Regions from separate parts of the Halomonas sp. McD50-4 genome, predicted to be linked through region 2. Evidence: predicted binding sites of a transcription regulator. Region 2 holds the regulator's gene; the other holds the start of a gene.

Region 1 (7,423 bases), on a different contig from region 2:
ATCTATATCATCGGCCTGATCGTTGTCGTGCTGTTTATTCTTTCGCTGTTAGGGCTGCGCTAAGCGGTTCTCTCAGAATCGAAGCATGAGTACTGAAATATCAGTGCTAACGCAGCGCGACATCAGCATCTGCCAACGCCCGCTTTCTCAGCGGGCGTTTTCATATCGCTAATGATGCTCAAGCGCAGTCGGCGGCACCTTGACCAAACATATCGAACATTAGCTCTCGGCCCAATGGCGTCAACACCAATCGGCCATAGTCATTGAACATGGCGGCGTCGCTCTTTTCCAAGGTGGTTTGGCAAATCGCCCAGCGCGGGTGGTGCTGGCGAAGCCTATCCAGTTCTTGGCGGGACAGGCCTCGCTGTGTCAGTGTGATGGTTTCGAGCACGTGTCCGCTCTCATACAGCATTTCGGCCACGCTAGAGAGACAGTGTCGTAAGCTGCGCTGAATATGGAAGGAGGCAGTCGACGCAGAGTGTAACGCTTCGGCGGGCATGGGGGAGGCTCCTGCATTCGCAGCAAAATGGGTGTGCTGCAGTGCATTATAATGCAGGAGGGGGATTAGACCAAGGTCTATGTTAGGTGCGTGGTAGCGTCATTCAATCGCCATGTAGGCTGTCTACACTGGCCAACAACGTAGATGGCTCATCCAGGGAGTTGGAGAATTTTCATCTAGAGTGGGGGGGCGCCCTAAAGTTTTTGAAACGCTGGCCGATAAAACATCAATAACTACTCCGACATCGAATCGTATTGGATAAGGGGCGTCAGCACGGCAGGCGGCTTTTTCAAAAAAGGACAGTAACGTATGGCTTCCATTTCTTCATTGGGTATCGGTTCAGGGCTGGATCTCAACGGCCTGCTCGACCAGTTGCAAGACGCTGAGCGTGGCAAGCTGGCTCCCATCGAACGGCAACTGGAAACCCAGCAAACCAAAATTTCTGCCTACGGCCAGCTGCAAACGGCCCTGTCTGCTTTTCAAGACGCGGCCGACGCGCTCAACGACAGCTCGCTTTACGAGAGCTTGTCGACCAACGTGGGTGGCGAGGCGCTCTCGGCAACGGCGAATGGCGAAGCGCAGCCCGGGAGTTATAACGTTACGGTGGATACGCTGGCGACTCGCGGTACCTTGGCATCGGTAGGCGTGACTGCCCAGGACGAGGCGCTTACCACCACTGAGCAGACGCTAACGTTCACCTTTGGTGATGGCAGCACGCAAGGCGTAACCATTGCCGCAGATAGCTCCCTCGAAGACATACGCGATGCTATCAATGCCAGCGAAGAGTCCGGCGTTAATGCGACTATCGTTTTCGATGGAACGGATTACCGGCTAGCGCTAAGTTCGAGTGAGACGGGCGCCGAGGCCTCTATCACCAATTTTAGCTTTTCTGACACGGCACCTTTTGCTGCCGATATTGATAACACATTGCAAACCGGCACCGATGCCTCTCTGAATGTAAACGGCATTGCCATTACCAGCCCTACTAACCAAGTAGAGGGTGCGATTCAGGGCGTCACGCTCAACCTTCAGGCCGAAGGCGACAGCACGGTGAAAGTCGAGCAAGATACTCGTGCAGTGCGCGAAGCGATTACCGGCTTTGTCGATGCGTATAACGGTTTAAAAAGCACCATTGGCGAACTCACCAGCTTTAATGCTGAAACCGGCGCTGCCGGTGAACTGCTGGGTGATAGTGCGGTACGCACGGTGGAGTCTCGTTTACGCAGCGTGTTGGGTGGTGGCGTAGAGGGCCAGTTCTCCATGCTGACGGATATCGGTATTTCGTTGCAACGAGACGGCACGCTGGAAATCGATAGCGGTAAGCTAGATGATGCCATTGTCAATGATCAGGATGCGCTCTCTGCCTTTTTTGCAGGCGCTGCCGATAACGAAGGTATGGCAGGCCAAGTGAACCAAACCATCGAGCAGCTGTTAGGTAGTAATGGCACGGTATCCGGTGCCATTTCTGGTGCTGAAACCCGCATTGAGTCGTTGGGCGAGCGTTACACGCGCATGGAGCAATCCATCGAGCAGACCATTTCTCGCTATCGTACCCAGTTTGGTCAGTTGGATAGCATGATCGCTCAAATGAACCAAACCAGCAGCTACCTTACCCAGCAGTTTGATGCGCTAGACGCTCAGTTAGGCCGCGACTAAATGCAATAGAGCTAAAAATGTTGCAAAACGCCTGCGCTAAGCAGGCGTTTTTGTTGAAGGAATGAGCTATCTGTCGTTAAGAGGTAAAAAAAGCCTAAAGTTGGCCGCTGTTCCGTCGATAAACATGCTATCTATCCAGTCGCAACGCCACCGTTGGCGCACTTTATTAATGACTGTGGGTTTAGCCTTTTGCATTGAGGAGCATCTGCATGGCGACAATAACCTCCCTAGGCGTCGGCTCTGGCCTGGATCTCACCGGTTTATTAGATCAGCTACAAGAAGCGGAGCGCGGTAAACTCGCGCCTATCACGCTGCAGAAAAAGCAGCAGCAGGCAAAAATTTCTGCCTACGGCCAGCTGCAAACGTCATTGAACAGTTTTCAAGATGCGTTAGCAAAACTGAATGACCCAAAGCTCTACCAAAGCCTTTCCGCGAACGTGCGTGGTGATGCCATTAAAGCCACGACATCTGCCAGTGCGCTGCCCGGTAGCTACCGGGTAGAGGTATCGCAGTTAGCCACTTCTGGCACCCTGGCCTCAACCCGTGTGACTGACCGAGACACCGCGCTAGACCTGCAAGGCGCAACGGCCATACGGCTGGGGTTTGGCGGTGGAGACTCTGTCGATATTGATATCGCCCCCGGCAGCAGCCTCTCGGCGATACGCGATGCCATCAACGCCAATAAAGATGCAGGCGTTAACGCCACCATCATCAACGATGGCCAAGGCTACCGGCTGGCGCTCAGCTCTAAAAACACCGGTGCGGATGCTTCTATTGCCAGCTTTAGCTTTGTCGATACCAGTCAAGACCCGGCGGTAACGGTAGCAGGCCCTTTTGGTGAAGATACCGCCACCAAGCGTGCTGGCGAAGATGCAGCACTGACGGTCAACGGTATTTCCATTAGCAGTGCTAACAACCAAATAGAAGGGGCCATTCAAGGAGTCACGCTGAATCTAGCCGAACTCAGCATTGCCGATGGCGAAACGGCGACCAGCACCATCAACATCGAGCGCGACACGCTAAAGCAGCGCGAAGCCATAAACGGCTTTGTAAAAGCGTTTAACGATTTAAAAGGCACCATCGGCAAACTCACCAGCTTCAGCGGCGATGCTGACACCGCCGGTGAACTAGTAGGCGATAACACTGTGCGAACGATTGAAGGCCGCTTGCGCAGTGTGCTAACGGGCGGTATGGAAGGTGGCGAGCTAGGCACCTTGAACCAGTTAGGCATCACTTTGCAGCGTGATGGTAAGTTGCAAGTGGATGACGTTAAGATTAGTGAGCTGGTAGCTAACAGCCCGCAAGCGCTGAGCGATTTTTTTGCAGGTGATAAAACCGCGAACGGGATGGCAGGGAAACTCACTACCACCGTAGAGCAAATGCTCGGTAACAACGGGGTAGTCAAGCTGGCCATTAGCGGTGCTGAAAACCGCGTGAAAAGCCTAGACGAGCGTTTTGAGCGTATGGAAGTGACCATCGAACGCACCATCAGCCGCTACCGCACCCAGTTCGGCCAGTTGGACAGTATGATTGCGCAAATGAACAGCATGAGCAGCTATCTCACCCAGCAATTCGACGCGTTGGATTATCAGCTAGGTCGTAAGAAATAGCCGCTACCAATTGCCCGCCAGCCTCCTTCACAAGGGGGCTTTTTACTTCTGAGGTAAGAGGCAGCGTCGAAGGTGGCTCCAACCTGCTATCGATATCGCTCAGTTACCAAACATTACATTATTTTTTGCCAGTCTCGCTAAAGACTCTCCTCCCATAGCCGTTAATTAATACAACGGCGCACCATGTCGCCGAAAAGCGGGCCTGACGGCCAGTTCACACGCAAGGAGAATCACCATGTCAGTGATCAATACCAACATTACCTCCATGATTGGTCAGCAGAACCTGTCCAAGTCACAAAACGCGTTACAGACGTCTATGGAGCGTCTGAGCTCTGGCCTGCGTATCAATAGCGCCAAAGACGATGCCGCTGGCCAAGCTATTGCCAACCGCATGTCTTCGCAGATCACTGGTCTGGCACAGGCGCAGCGTAATGCCAACGACGGTATTTCTGTTGCCCAAACCGCTGAAGGCGCACTGAATCAAGTCAACGATAACTTACAGCGTATCCGTGAGCTGGCAGTACAGGCTGAAAACGGCACCAACAGTCAGGACGATTTGGATTCCATCCAAAACGAAATCAATCAGCGTCTTGGTGAAATCAATCGTATCTCTAGCGAAACCGATTTTAACGGCACGAAAGTACTCCAGTCTGATAATGGTCTGAAAATTCAGGTTGGCGCTAATGATGGCGAAGTAATCGAAGTTGCCCTGAAAGAAATTAATGCGAAAACCCTAGGTCTGGAAGGTTTCAATGTAACAGGCGCTGGTGAAGTCGCTAATGAAGCTGCTACGCTTGATGATCTAACGCTTGCTGGTGCGGCTCAAGTCGGCACTACTAACGAATATATTCTATCCACTGATAATAGCGTGGCAGTGACGACTGACGTACTAGGCTCTGCAGTTGCTGGTGATAGCATTTCTATCACCGATGGGGGCGTCAGTACTGCTTACACCAAGCAAGCAGATGGCTCTTTCTCATTTGGAGCTACCTACGCAGATACACCTGCAGACGCGATCGCTAGTGCAATGCAGCCCGCATTAGGCGAAACGAAGACTGCAACAGTAACCATTGGTGGAGAAAGCACAGATATCACCATTGCAAGCGATGGTGCTATCACTTCCTCTGCAAGCGGAAATGTATTGTATCTGGACGCTACTGGAAACCTCACTGAAAACGGCTCTGGTACTCCGCCTGCTGCAACCATTGATAACCTGTCAGCTTCTTTGGCAGCTCGTTCAGGTGATAGTATCGCTATCGATGATGGTGCAACCTATACAACAGGTGCCAATTTTTCAGATTTGACCTTGAGTGATGGTAGTTCTTCTGATGTCGCTACAGTAGCTGCAGACTTGACAGCTGAAGCTGGTGGCAATGCAACAGGCGAAGCTGCTGAGCTTTCAGTAACTATCGATGGAACGACCACTACTGCGTTCCTAAGAGCTGATGGCAGTCTGCATACTACCAACGACACTACTACTTCAAGTGCGCTTTTCTTTGATGCCAACGGCAACCTTTCAACTGATAACAGCGGAACTGCTGCTACAGCCACTAATTTAGTTGAGAATGTTTCTGCCTTTAGTGGTAGCGTTTCAATCACTGCTCAAGGCACCGGCGGCGCCAATGTTAATGTTGGTGAGTCTTATTCTGGTAATGGCCGCGAAGTGGCAGCAACTGGATTAACGACTACTGAGGCAGGTGTGCGTGATGCTTTACTTGCAGCTGATGATGGTACGTACACATTAACTATTAATACAGGCGATGCTGCAGCCGAACAAAATATTGATTTTACAGTTGCAGCAGGTGCTGTGACAGGCACCAGCTTTAGTGGTGGCACAGGAACTGATGCAATCGCAACAGGTACGGTTTATGTTGGCTCTGACGGCTTAACAGACGCCGATACTTCTGACGTTAGCTATTTCGCCCAAGAAAACGGCAACATTACCAATGATTCTGGTCAGCGCATTTACCAGGATGCCGAGGGTGCGTTCACCACTGATGAAACCACTGAGCGTGAACGTTCTTCATTGAGCGAACTAGACGGTGCCCTTTCTACCGTTGACGCGCTACGTTCTGATCTCGGTGCGATTCAGAACCGTCTGGAATCGTCTATCGAAAACCTAAGCACCACGGAGACTAACCTCTCTGCTGCCCGTTCACGTATCGAAGACGCTGACTACGCGGTAGAAGTGGCTAACATGACCCGCGCGCAGATCCTGCAACAGGCCGGCACGTCCGTGCTAGCCCAGGCCAATCAGATCCCACAGAACGTTCTGTCTCTGCTGGGTTAATCTGAAGCTTGGCCGAAAGGCTAACGCAGTAATAAACAACGGGGCCGCAAGGCCCTGTTTTTAATGATGCTGAAAATATTGGTATGGCATCGTTTTATAGGGTTAATTTTTCGATAGACTCGCTTGCTTTGCGAATAAGATGGTAAGCCTTTTATATACTGATGTTAGTAGGAGTACCGTGAAATCATACGCCGCAACTATTTCCGCTTCATACGTGATGAATGAGCTTGTCCCTAGGTTAAGAGCTGTGGAACATCAGGTTCAGAAAACCATCGGTGCCATTATCAATTCAAGCAAAGTGCCTGCTCAAATTGAACGCTATACCAAGCTACAAGCAGAATTTCAGCTAGAGCTGACCATGATTCGTATGAATCTTGAACATTTGCTGACGCGCTACCACAAAGAGCTAGACAGGGTTATGAAGGACCCGCGACAAGACGTGTTGCTGAGTCTAGACGCCTTTGAAGCCACGGCGATTGAAAATGCCCATCAGCTCTATCAGCGTGTGCAACAGTTACAGCAGCGCGGCTGACCAATTAATGACCTCCCAAGACCACGAAAACGTCATACTGAAGCTAGATGCTCTTATTCAAGAAACGCGGTTGCTGATTGAAAAGGTAGAGCAGCACGGATTAGACCAAACCCAGCCAGAAGATTACGACCAGTTACTGACTATTTTGGGAAAAGCGGTTAACCAGCAGCGCGAACATACGATTCAAATGCTCAACAAAGAGTGACACAACGTAACAGATAGTTAGCTTGCAAATTTTCTGTCCTAGGCTAATGTTTCATGCATAAAAATAAAGCTTTGCTTGGCTAACAACATGAGATATGGGCAATGGACACGCAAACCCTTTTATTGGTGCTGGCGATTGGTGCGATTTGGCTAAGTGTTACTTGCGGGTGTGTAGCACTATATCTATTTCTGGTACGTGGAAGGGCGGGGGGCGTGCCTGTTGCCCAGGGTGCAGCTGTCGTTTCCAATGATTCGCTGTCTCCCCAGTCAGCACCGGTGTTACTCAATCAACAGAGCGCCGCTTGGGAAGTTCAGGTGCTGTTTGAAGCCCCCTCCCCCGCGTTGAATGACCGCCTAGGCGTGACGCTATCATCCGCAGGCGCGGTATACGAACAGCGCAGCAAGACCTTTGCCTTGACAGGGGATTCCTCGCGTACGCCGATCGTCATCGAAAACGCTGTAGGCGCTGGTCAGCTTCCCCCCTTAACCCAATCACAAGCGAGCCACCCGCCAATTAAGGGGGTGAGCATTAAAATTGTTAAAAACAGCCGTATACTGACACCTAGCAAACTTCAGCTGGCGAAATTGGTATCGCTATCTAAAAAGCTGGCGCGCTTAGGGGGCACGGTGGT
Region 2 (7,423 bases):
CAGCCAGCCAGAGACCCTGGAAGAGGTGGTGTTGCGCTACCGTCAGGCAGCGCGGGCCGCAGGGGCCGAGCTCGACGACTGCATCATCACCAAGCAGGACGAGGCCGGGCGACTGGCGCCCGTTCTGGATATCGTAATGCGCCACGGCATGCGCGTACTGTTTGGATCACACGGCCAGCAGGTGCCGGAAGACATGGCCGTGGCCACGCCTTCTGGCCTGATCGACCAAGCGCTCTCGGCCAGTTCGAGCGCTTCGATGGATCAAGGCGGCCCGGCCAGCGCGCCGAGCCTGCCGCGCTGGTCGCGGGATGTGCTAGGCCAGGGGCGCCGGCTGACGTCGGTACTGACTCGGCTGCGCCAACGGGTCGCCGATTTTCACCGTTTGGAGGCCGCCTGGGACATCGCTGCGCTGCCCAGCGTGGTGCAGGATCAGCGTTTAGACACGCTGCTGGCTGGCGCGGAAGCGACCCACGATGCCATGGGCGTCGTATGGTCGCCCAGGCGCAACGAGCGCAACTGTGACTGGTCGATGCCGGACGTGGCGCTCGACGATCAAGGGGCATGGTTGGCACTGACGCGTTTGCAGCATCGCCAACCTGCTGGGTGGCAACCACGATTGGCGGGCTGCGCGGCAGACATCGCCGTTCATCTGCTGCCTACCCTGCCGGAGTCCGACGCGCTGGCATGGCTTAACGACCAGCGCTTGACCTGGGTCAGCGCCGTCAACGCCGGTCAGCGTGTACACTGCCAGGGCGAGCGTCATACCCTGCGCACGCTGTTTCAAGAGAGTACGCTCACCCACCGTGTTGCCATTCGTTTTCGTGGTCAACGCATGCAGCTGTCGACAGCCTACGTGGAGGCCCACGATGCCACCGGCAACGCGGTGCTGGCCTGGGTGGGCGACGTGTGCGATCCAGAAAGCAGCAAGCGTGTCGTGCGCCGCTACTGGCTAACTCCCGCGCGTCTAGGCAGCGACGTTGTATCGCTACTGGTCATTCAGTTACAGAGTGATGGGCTATCCGCGTTGACCAAGCGTGCCTGGCAGCAGCTAAAAGAGGCGGATGGCGGCGAGGTGAGCAGCGAGCTACGCCTGCTCATGGCCAGCGGCGCCGCCGCTGTAGCCAGTCACTTGGATTTGGCCGATGACGACGCGGTGCAAGCGTTGCGAGCCGACCTGTTGCGCCTGCTGGGCAGTCAGCGTAAACGCCGCGATACGGCGCTACTCGACGCCTTGGTGCACGTGTTGATGGCACGCGATGCCATTCGCCAGCTCGGTAGCGTCAGTCGCGAGGACCTGATATGAGCGGCCAGGATCAAGCGGCGGGCCTGCGGAAATGGGCCGATCTACAGCGTCAGCAGCGAGCCGCACAGGACGAACCACAAGATACCCATGCGTCCGCCGCTCCTGCCTCGCCGGTCAGTACTGAAGAGGCGGCGGTGCATACCCAAGACGCTCTGGCGCCCACTGTCGCTGCCGCCACTGAACCGGCGACGGTGACGCCACCGCGCCCTCAGAAACCGCTGGTGGTGATAGGGCTACCGCATACCGGCGCCGCACAAGTCGATAAAGTGCGTGGACGTTTGGGGCAGTGGTCGGCGTTGGGGCGTCAGTGGGCGGGCGACCCGCAGGATTGGCAGATTCAGGTCGTCATGGCCGATACGCCGTCGCTGGCCATGCTGGCGAAGGAGCATGCACGATGGGCGCTATGGGTCACTAGCGATGCCGATGGCTTTGCCAGCATGTACCGTGTGCTTCGAAAAGTGCGAGAGCATGGCGGTCCGCGACGCCTGCTGGCACTCCATGAACCGCACCTGCCGCGTCAGGGGCTGCTGGAGAACTTGCGTGACGCCGCCGCTTACTATTTGGATATCGAGCTTTTGTTGCTTGCACGTTGAGACAGATGATCGGCTTGCTGTCGTTAGCGACCTACGCCGAATAGAGGGCCCGCGTATGAGGCTATTTGCCCGACAGACGTTGATAAAAGCCGTAAAGTTGTTAACAGTGAAAAGGGTGAGCCCCTACGCAGCGATGCTGGCAACCATCATGTGGGTCGTTAGCGTCGAGGCGGCAACGGGTAGCTGGAGCCGAGACGTGCCTGGCGTGTTGGTCGCCATGAGCGACCGCACCAGTCAGAGCCAGGCCATTTCGCCACCAGCAGGCATCCCGCTGGGAGGAGCGACGCTAACGCGCGTGCAGTGGCGGTTCGAAACCCCACCGAGTCACCCCGTCAACGCTTGGTTGTGTCACCCTGAGCGCTGCGTGGCACTGTCGGGCATGCGCGGCAGTACCACTGCGCTGGAAGGCATGTTGGCAAATGCGCCGCTGCACTTTCGGTTTGCACTGTCGCCGGGCCAGCGGCCAGTGAGGGTGCAGGGGCTACAGGTGATAGTGAATTATCGGTAAAGGCCGTTCAGCCGCGAGGCACGAGGATGTATACAGCACAAGGCAGGATCAAACAAAGTGAGCTGTTGACCCAATACATGCCACTGGTGCGACGTCAGGCCTTAACGCTGCAGGTAAGATTGCCCGCAAGTATTGAGCTAGATGATCTGATCCAGGCAGGCATGGTGGGGCTATTAGAGGCGCTGGGACGCTTCGATGCTGCCCAGGGTGCCACGTTCGCGACGTTCGCCAGCCAGCGGATTCGCGGTGCCATGATGGACGAGCTGCGCACTCGCGACTGGCTGCCGCGCAGCGTACGTCGTTCGGCGCGGGCAGTGGACGATGCGGTACGCCGCTTGGAGCAGCAGTTGGGCCGCCCCCCTGAAGAGGGTGAAATTGCCCGCGAGCTGGAGATGCCCCTGAGCGAGTACCAGCAGCTGTTGAATGACACCAACAGTGGTCAACTGCTGCCGTTCGAAGAGCTGGTCGCCGATGGCGGTGAGCCGGCGGGTGACGATGCCCAGCATCGGCCGTTTGACCAATTGCTTGATGAGCAGCAGCGACACACCTTGATCGAGGCCATCGAGGCATTACCCGAGCGTGAAAAGCTGCTGATGGCGCTCTATTACCAAGAAGAGATGAACCTTAAAGAGGTCGGCGCGGTGCTGGGCGTCACCGAATCGCGGGTCTCCCAGCTACACAGTCAGGCGGTGAGCCGTCTGCGCGCGCGTTTACGCGATCACGATGAATCCTAATACCCACTCACCCTACTCGGCGAGGAGCCGTTGATGAACCCATCTACGTTGATCGGTATCTTTGCCAGCATGTTGCTGCTGGTAAGCGTGCTGTTCTTTACTGCAGAGTCGCCCGAAAGTTTTATCAATGTGCCGGGACTGGCCATCGTCATCACCGGTACGCTGGCGGCGACCTTCATCAGCTATCCGTTGAAAGAAGTGCTGCGAGTGGTGCGTTTGGTGGGCTTGGTGTTCCGCCGTGAGAATACCTATGTGCGGGACGACATCAACGAGCTGGTGTCCATGTCGCGGCTCTGGTTCAAAGGTGACGTGCGGGCCGTCGAACGGGAGCTCGAGCACACCCGCAACCCGTTTCTACGAACCGGTATTCAACTTGTGATCGCCAATACCAAAGAGGATGAGATTTTCGACATGCTGCGCTGGCGTATCGCCCGCTTGAAAGCCCGCGAACACGCCGAAGCGCAAATTTTTCGCACCATGGCGACCTACGCGCCCGCTTTCGGCATGATCGGCACGTTAGTGGGGCTGGTCAACATGCTCGAAGTCATGGATGCCGGAGACCTTCAGGTCATCGGCCCCCGCATGGCGGTAGCACTGCTGACCACCTTCTACGGTATCTTGCTGGCCAACCTCGTGTTCAAGCCCATTGCCGTCAAGCTGGAGCGGCGCACCGAGGAGCGGTTGATTACCATGAACATGGTGCTCGAAGGGATTTCATTGATCACCAAGCGCCGCTTGCCATCGTTCATTGAAGAGACGCTCAACTCCTTCGTAGCGAACTACCACGATGAGATCCGGGACGCCAACGTCAAACCCCGCCCCGACGTTGGCTCCGCATTGAAAGGGTAGCGCCATGCTTGACCGCGACTCACGGCATGCCCTGGAGCTGCCCGCTGCAGTGGGTGAGAGTGACGAGAGCTGGCTAACCAGCTACTTGGACGTACTCACACTGCTCATCACGCTGTTCGTTCTGCTGCTAGCCTTGGCGCCGCCGAGCGGCGGCGAAGGGCAGAGCCACGAGGCCCTGAGCGTCGCCAGCGCCGTGACCTCACTGCCGCTCGCTAGCTTGGCCACGGGTATTCAGCCACGCCATGAAGGGTTGCAACCTCATATGGCGGGACTCGACATTCCCGGTGTAAGCGTCTCGCAAGGTCAAGAGGGCGTGACGCTGCGCATCGACGACAGCCTTTTGTTTCCCAGCGGCAACGATGTGCTAACGCCCCAAGGGCAAGATGTGTTAGAACGACTCTCTTCCGTGCTGGCGACTTTCGATGGGCAAATCTCCGTTGAAGGTCATACCGATAACGTGCCTATCTCGACGCCGAGGTTTCCATCGAACTGGGAGCTCTCAGTAGGCCGTGCCATTGCGGTCGTGCGCCAATTAGAGCGGCAAGGCATTGCCATTTCACGTATGCGGGCGGTCGGTTATGCCGACACCCAACCCATGGAAAGTAACGCTACCTCGGAAGGGCGAGCAGCCAACCGGCGCGTTGAACTGCTGCTGAGGCAGCAGGTCGAGGGGTAAAGCACTATCTCGAGGCTATCTGCGTGTCGAAGCATCACTCGCTACTACAATCGTTTGGCGCCGTCATGGTGCTCGACGGTGAGAGTCGGCGCATTCAGGCGGTCAGTCGCAACCTAACCAAACTGCTGGGATTGGCAGACACCGAGCTCCGTGCGATTTCCCCCGCCACCGTGCTGGGCAAGCGGTTGAGCCAGCGATTGCGCCAAGAGCTGCATGGACGCCAGCGGTTAGCGAGCCCGCTGGCCTTCCGTCGGCTACATGACACTACGCGCCTGCAGGTTCACGCTTATCGCACGCATCGCCACGTGGTGGTCGAAATCGAGCCCCTCAGCCCGCTGGGCAAACGACGCCTGCTGGGGACCGTCAACGAGCGCTTGATGCGTCTAGCCGAAGCGACCCATCAAGAAGAACTGCTGGATTATTTAGTGACCGCCGTGCAACAGCTCACCGGTCATGATCGCGTCTCGGTCTGTCATTTCGACAGCGATTGGCACGGGCTGATCGTCGCCGAAGCGCAAGGCGGGCACCTGCCTGCGCTGCTGGGCCAACGCTTTCCTGCCAGTGACTTTCCGATCACGCTGCGCCGCACCTACGAGCGCCATCCGATCCGTTTGATTCATGACGCCAGCGCCCATGCAGAACCGCCGCTGCCGTGTACGCCAGAGGGCGAGAGCGTCGATTTGCGCCACTGCTTTTTACGTGCCCCCGCGCCGGAGCGTCAGCGCTACTTGCAACGGTTGGGCGTACGCGGTGCGATGAGCCTGGCCATGCAGGGCGACACCGGGCTGTGGGGCTTGCTGTTCTGCCACTCGGCAGCGCCTCATCCGGTGTCGCCGCCAGTCCGCGATGCCGTTCGCACCCTCGTCCAGATGGCGACCCAGCGGCTTTTGCTACTCAGGGCTCGACAAGAGGCCCGCTATCTTCAGCGCGTACAAGATAGTTTGGTGCTCTCGACGAATGCCCGTGTCGAGCCGCAAAGCCCCATCGAGTTGTTGTCAGCCCAAGCGGAGACATGGTGCTCGCTGTTTCGCGCCCACGGTGTTGCACTGTGGCTGAAAGGCAGCGTTTACGCGGACGGTCATACGCCCGACGCCGCAGTCGTCGCTCAGTTCGTCAAACGGCTCGACAAAGCGCATCGACACAGCGGGCCTTGGTGTACCCGTGGCGTGGCCAGCGAGCCCTTGACCGAATCCCTGAACATGCCAGACCAATGTGGCATTCTGGCCGTGCCGCTGCCCATGAGCGTGGCTCAGCGCGGCTGGCTGATCTTCTTTCGCCCCGAGCAGGTAGAAACGCTTTACTGGGCGATGCAACCGACCTCGGCACCGCTACCCCCGGTGATGGTGGCGCCGTCGGCGGCCTGGTGCGAAGAGGTAGTGGGCAAAAGCGAGGCGTGGCAGCGCGTCGAGCGCCTGGCGGTGATGGACCTGGGAGAAGACCTGACGCTGGCGATCTCCGCTTACGAGATCAGCACGCTGAACATGCATTTAGAGCGTGAGCGTAAGGCGCTTGCCGCTGCTAATCAGCGCTTGGAGCAGCTCGCCCACTTCGATCCGCTCACCCAGGTGTGGAACCGCTACCGTATCGAACAGGCCATCGATGCCGAACTGGTCGCGGCCAAACGGTACGGCGCTGCCTTTGCGCTGCTGCTATTCGATGTGGATCACTTCAAGCAGATCAACGATACCCACGGACACAGCGTGGGCGACGACGTGCTGGTATCGCTGGCGCGCCTGGTGGAAACCTCGCTACGTGGCTGTGACCACCTGGGCCGCTGGGGCGGCGAAGAGTTCGTGGTGCTCGCCACGCACTCGGACATGGACGCCGCGGTCGGCTTGGCTGAGCGGCTGCGTAGCCTGGTGGCGACACTGCACGTCAGCGGTCTGGATCAGCCCATCACGGTGAGCATCGGTGTCGCCATTTGGCAGCCCGGCGATAGCTGTAAAACGTTGATGGCCCGGGCCGACGCTGCCATGTATCGAGCCAAGCGTAGCGGCCGTAACCGCGTAGAACTCGCCGAAGAGCGCGTGACTTAAGGCGTGCGGGCCGTCTCGGCGGCCGCACTGCACAACGCTTGCATGCGCGAGATGGCCGCATCTGCACCCGCCAGGCTAAAGGTCATGTACCAAGGCTCCCGCTCGTTCTGATCGAAGCCAAGGAAGAGCTGTTCCCCCGACTGCATTTCCTCGATCAGCGTCTCCATATCTTGCAAATAGAAATGGGCATAAAAGCCGTCATCGCCGCGCTCGGTAATGAACTCCGCCATGGTGTCGATGATCGGCTGGTCGTCGATGCGTAGCCGCGTCGGCACGAGGTTCACCGCACGGCTTTCGCCTTGCTGTTGCGCCAGCGTCACTCGCATCTCGAGCCAAGGCAGGTCGCAGACACCCTGGGTCGTGTTCACGCTGAGCGTAGCGTCTGAGTAGCTGTGGGTCTCCACGGCGCGGAAGTGGCGTTCGTCGCCAAGGCTAAGGGCCATCGACTGCCAGTGCCCGTGGGGTTCGGTAGAACTCACGTTGAACGTGGCCGCCAGCGCCGGGTTCGCCAGCAGGAGCGTGGACAACGCGTAGGAAGAGAGTGCGCGAGTGGGGCTCATAGATCGTATCGTCATCGAAAACCCTAAGCCTATAGCGTGTTGTGAATAATCAAAAGGGTAAGGTGCTGTTTTTTCTATATCTAGTGGGTTTGTCTAAAAAAAGCAGCCGATATAGTAGAAAGTCGGGGCTATACTCTCTGGCGATGCCTTGTATCATCGGGCCG

The links. The regulator FliA, encoded in region 2, starts transcription of late flagellar genes. The targets are predictions, from matches to a motif close to CTAAAGTTNNNNNNNNNNCNGCCGATA.
Region 1: a site for FliA is predicted at 3,903-3,929, ahead of MHM85_RS07715 (flagellin). Genes of this name have one in related genera too.

What each region holds. Positions count from the first base shown of each region.
Region 1 is NZ_JAKRFG010000005.1:41,659-49,081, reverse strand. It holds gene MHM85_RS07730 (hypothetical protein) at 179-499, opposite strand; gene fliD (flagellar filament capping protein FliD) at 809-2,155, shown strand; gene fliD (flagellar filament capping protein FliD) at 2,365-3,765, shown strand; gene MHM85_RS07715 (flagellin) at 4,001-6,055, shown strand; gene MHM85_RS07710 (hypothetical protein) at 6,234-6,587, shown strand; gene MHM85_RS07705 (hypothetical protein) at 6,595-6,792, shown strand; gene MHM85_RS07700 (hypothetical protein) at 6,894-7,423, shown strand, end outside.
Region 2 is NZ_JAKRFG010000011.1:99,631-107,053, reverse strand. It holds gene flhF (flagellar biosynthesis protein FlhF) at 1-1,303, shown strand, start outside; gene MHM85_RS13855 (hypothetical protein) at 1,300-1,896, shown strand; gene MHM85_RS13850 (flagellar protein FlhE) at 2,012-2,404, shown strand; gene MHM85_RS13845 (RNA polymerase sigma factor FliA) at 2,431-3,138, shown strand; gene MHM85_RS13840 (MotA/TolQ/ExbB proton channel family protein) at 3,172-3,987, shown strand; gene MHM85_RS13835 (OmpA family protein) at 3,992-4,663, shown strand; gene MHM85_RS13830 (sensor domain-containing diguanylate cyclase) at 4,687-6,699, shown strand; gene MHM85_RS13825 (hypothetical protein) at 6,696-7,259, opposite strand.